DNA from 2 places in the Stenotrophomonas sp. STEN031 genome. Region 2 is predicted to be linked to the other one. Evidence: riboswitches for the same ligand, from Rfam matches in the RefSeq annotation. Region 2 holds a riboswitch; the other holds the start of a gene.

Region 1 (2,396 bases), on a different contig from region 2:
CGGCGTCACGTAGCAGAGCATCGCGGTGCCGTACCAGCCGATCATCGCTGCACCGATCGCACTGGTGATGTGGTCGTAACCCGGCGCGATGTCGGTGGTCAGCGGCCCGAGGGTATAGAACGGCGCTTCACCGCATTCGTGCAGCTGCTTGTCCATGTTCTGCTTGATCAGATGCATCGGCACGTGGCCGGGGCCTTCGATGATGGTCTGCACATCGTGCTTCCAGGCGATACGGGTCAGTTCACCCAGCGCTTCCAGTTCACCGAACTGGGCGGCGTCATTGGCATCGGCGATGCAACCCGGGCGCAGACCGTCGCCAAGGCTGAAGGACACGTCGTAGGCCTTCATGATGTCGCAGATGTCTTCGAAGTGCGTGTAGAGGAAGTTTTCCTTGTGGTGCGCCAGGCACCACTTGGCCATGATTGAACCACCGCGCGAGACGATGCCGGTCACGCGTTTGGCGGTAAGCGGCACGTGTCGCAGCAGCACCCCGGCGTGGATGGTGAAGTAGTCAACGCCCTGCTCGGCCTGTTCGATCAAGGTGTCGCGGAAGATCTCCCAGTTGAGCTCCTCGGCACGACCATCCACTTTCTCCAACGCCTGGTAGATCGGCACGGTACCGATCGGCACCGGCGAATTACGCACGATCCACTCGCGCGTCTCATGGATGTGCTTGCCGGTGGACAGGTCCATCACCGTGTCGCCGCCCCAGCGGATCGCCCACACCAGCTTCTCCACTTCCTCGGCGATACCCGAGGACACCGCGCTGTTGCCGATGTTGGCGTTGATCTTGGTGAGGAAATTGCGGCCGATGATCATCGGCTCACACTCGGGGTGGTTGATGTTGTTCGGCAACACCGCGCGGCCCCGCGCGATTTCATCACGCACGAATTCCGGGGTGATGATTTGCTGAATGTTGGCACCGAAACTCTGCCCCGGATGCTGCGCGAGCAGACCGGCATCACGCACCGCGTCCAGCCGCTGGTTCTCGCGGATGGCGACGTACTCCATCTCCGGGGTAACGATACCGCGGCGCGCGTAATGCATCTGGGTGACGTTGGCGGTACCAATCGCGCGGCGCGGCAGCGTGCGGCCGGGGAAACGTACGGCATCGAGTTTGGCATCGTGTTGGCGACCGCGGCCAAACTCGGAACTGAGCCCGGCCAACTGCTCGGTATCACCGCGCTCCTCGATCCAGGCGCTGCGCACCGCTGCCAGCCCCGCTGCCAGATCGATGGTGGCCTGCGGATCCGTATACGGGCCCGAGGTGTCGTACACGGTAATCGGATGGTTCTCCTCGCCGCCAAACAGGGTTGGCGTGCGGGTCTGCGCGATCTCGCGCATCGGCACCTGCAGGTCCGGGCGCGAACCGGCGACGAAGATCTTGCGCGAGCCGGGAATCGGCCGGGTCACCGACTCGGAAAGTTGCTGGGCCTGTTGCTGCAGGCTGGGCTGTGCATTCATGGGCATTCGTCCTGTCTATCCACACGCGGGGTGCGAAGGCCACGCGAGGGATTCGCATGACGGAACGAAGCGAAGGCGCACGCTGCCAAGTCCAGGCCCATCACGGGCTCATCGACTGGCAGCACACAAAGCTTCCCTACGCCGGTATGAACCGGATCAGGTTCGAAGGGTATGTCTCAACCGCAGCCCCAAGGCTGCGGTACCCCCGCTTCGGGCGCTATTAGACCTGCAAAGCCCCGCAAATCCAACCCATCTGCTGTCAGCGCACAGGATCCTCGGGTATCCCCCCCGCGCCGGGCACGGCGATGCTGAAGGGTGCCTGTGCCGGATTGCGCAAACGCATGACACCTTGTTCGTTGACGTTGATCATCAGGTCGCCTTCCGCCGAGAACGCCAGACCACCGGGCTTGTGCAGGCCGCCCGGTAGCGCACCCGCCCTGTTGCCGACCTGATCCAGCGCACCTGCTATCACGCCAGCCTTGCCATCCAGCCCGATCCGCAGCACCGTGTTGTTGCCCACGTCGCTCAGATAGACATTGCCCTGCGCGTCCACCTCGATGCGCTCGGGGCGACACCATACCCAGCTGCAACTCGCAGCCGATAGCGCCTCCCGCTCCGCGCTGCTTTTGGCTTGTGCGTAAGCGAGCTCATACGCTTTCTCCAGCGGCCGCTCCGCAACGTGGAACAGCATGCGGTGCAAACCACTTTCCGGGTCGATCCGCCAGACCGCATTCTCGTCCAATGCATACACATACCCATCAGGACCGACCGCGATGTCCTTGTAGATCACGGTTACGGCCGCGCGGGTGACCCGTTGCAGCTCGCCTGACGGAGCGATCACGTCCATCGGCCGGTGTTCATCGGAGGCCAATGTGGTGACCTGGCCCGAGCGCAGATCCAGGCGCCGCAGACGCACGTCACCGCTGCCAACG
Region 2 (2,396 bases):
CGGGTATCAGCGGCGAGGGTTCGAATACGGGCAGCTGCTTGTCGTGGATATTGACCGTGCCGACGTATTCGTTGACGTTGCGGCGCTTGTCCACGGTGCGGCGGAACTGGTCCGCACCCACGGTCAGCTGATGGCCGATGCTGCCGGTGTCGAAGCTGCCGCGCAGCTCGGCGCGCAGCTCCTGGTTGCGGCGGGTATCGTCCGGGCTGCGGTAGTCATAGATGTCGTAGTCGCCGTTGGGGGCGAAGTAATTGCCCGGCACGCTGCCATCGGCACATTCGGCGGCGTAGTAGCAGCCATAGGCGAAGGCGACGTTGTCATCGATCACCGTGCGGCTGTGGCTGACGGCAACGCGGGATTGCCAGTTGGCGTTGAAATCGTAGGTGTGCAGTGCGGTGATATTGGTGCTGGCAATGCCAACCGGCTGCTGCCACGGCTGGTAGCCAAGCAGCTGCTCACGGTCCACGCCGGTCGGCAATTTGCTCGCGCCCAGCAACTGGTAGCCTGAGGCCGAGCGCTGCGCGCTGGTCTGGTAGTTGGCATCGACTTCGAGCTTGCCGCGCTCGCCGATCAGCCAGTCGCTCGCCAGCGAATAGAAATTGCGGCGGCCATCGGCATGTTCGATATAGGAATTGCTGTCGTCCCAGGCGGCGTTGAAGCGCAGGCCGATGCGCGGGGTCAGCCAATGACCGACGTCGATGGCGGCATAGCGCGAGCCTTTGTTGTCGGTGCCCAGGGTGACGGTGCGTACTTCGGTCGGCCGCTTGCCGACGTAGTTGATGATGCCGCCCGGCGCCATCACGCCGGCCGCCAGGCCAGCTTCGCCCTTGAGCACTTCCACTGACTGCAGGTTCTCCAGTGCCAGACGCTGTTCGCCGGCTATCGACATGCCGTTGAAGCGGTAGCCGGTGGCGGTGTCCAGCGCGAAGCCGCGGATGGCGACGTTCTGGTAGTAACCGACCGGGGCATAGGCATCGCCGAGCGAGGCGTCATTGCTGGCCAGCTCGGACAGCGAGCGCACCTGCTGATGGTCGAGGAAGTCGCGGTCCAGCACGTTCATCGAGGCCGGTGTGCTTTTCCAGTCGCCGCTGCCGAAGCTGTTGACGCGGGCGTTGTCCGCTTCCGGCTGACGGGCCTGCACGCGTACGGCGGCCAGCTCCGTTGGGGAATGTTCAACAACGGCATCAAGCCCGGTGTCGCTGGCGTACAGCGGCAGGGCGGTGCTCAGGGCGAGGGACAACAAGGTGGGGCGCAGGCAGCGGTTCATTCGATTCGTCTTCATACAAGCCAGGGAGACGAAGCGAAGGCGCGCATGCACAGCGCCGGCGAGGGCGCTGCGACTGCTGCTCAAAGCTCCCTACGCCGGTGCAAACCGGATCAGGTTCCAAGGGACTCTCTCAGCCTGGCAAATCCAGGCACCCCCGCTTCAGGGCGCCATTTCACTACAAATGCGAATGATTTGCGAGTCGGGCTGCTTCAGGCGGCGGCGTGCAGGGCCTGCAGCAAGGTTTGGCCGTGGTGGCTGGCGAACCATTCGGGGTGGCCGAGCATGAATGGCTGCCAGGCGACATCAGCATTGGCGGTGGAACCGGTGATGCCTTCGAAATACTCCACTTCGGACAGTGCAAAGTCGAAATGCACCATCGGCAGCAGGTCGGCCAGCAGGTGTACGCGCTCGGCTGACAAGGGCAGTACCTCGCGGTAACCGTCGAGCAAGGCCAATGCGATATCGATGCGTACCGCCTCGGCGCCGCGCTCCAGTTCCAGCCATGCGATGGCGTTGCGTTCGATGGCCGTCGCCAGATCGAACAGCGCGCTGGTAGGGGAGGCCAGGCCAAAATCGAGCACGGCGCTGACCTGGATCGCGTTCTCGCCATGCCCCCACAGCAGGTTGGAGACATGCCAATCGTTGTGCGCCCACAGCGGAGGTTCGGCCTGCAGGCGCGCGGATAGTCCGGTATGCCAGGGCAGGACGCTGCGCTGCAGTTGTTGCTCCCAGGGAATGCGGGCCAGATAGCGGGCAAGCCCGGGGCGGTTGTGCAGGTCGGCCTTGAGCGCGGCGATTGGGTCCTCGGCGCGGATCAGTTCATCGCGGGCGACCAGCAGATGGGTGCTGCGCTGGGGCGCGTGATAACTGGCCGAAGCGCGGTGCAGGGTGGCCAGCATGCGACCGGCAGCGCGCGCGCGTTCGACTTCGGTCAGCAGCGTCCACGACGGGGCGTCGCGGTACAGGTCCTGGCCCACGGCCAAGGCGTGCAGCTCGTAGGTCCAGTCGCCATGTTCGATGGCGGTTGCGCCGTGCTGGTTGCGCAGGAGTTCGGCAACCGGAACCCCTGCATTGGCGAGGTGGGTGATGAACCGGTGCTCCTCCTGCAGACAGGCGGCTGTACGGACCA

What was found. A riboswitch is a leader RNA that binds a small molecule or an ion and turns the genes downstream of it on or off. The one in region 2 is predicted to bind thiamine pyrophosphate.
Region 1: another riboswitch for thiamine pyrophosphate. It lies ahead of thiC (phosphomethylpyrimidine synthase ThiC); the one in region 2 lies ahead of ACVOLQ_RS06425 (TonB-dependent receptor).

Annotation. Positions count from the first base shown of each region.
Region 1 covers NZ_JBRREA010000020.1:13,213-15,608, forward strand. The annotation lists gene thiC (phosphomethylpyrimidine synthase ThiC) at 1-1,464, opposite strand, end outside; TPP riboswitch at 1,580-1,681, opposite strand; gene ACVOLQ_RS11110 (NHL repeat-containing protein) at 1,724-2,396, opposite strand, start outside.
Region 2 covers NZ_JBRREA010000009.1:110,178-112,573, reverse strand. The annotation lists gene ACVOLQ_RS06425 (TonB-dependent receptor) at 1-1,267, opposite strand, end outside; TPP riboswitch at 1,338-1,433, opposite strand; gene ACVOLQ_RS06420 (phosphotransferase enzyme family protein) at 1,477-2,396, opposite strand, start outside.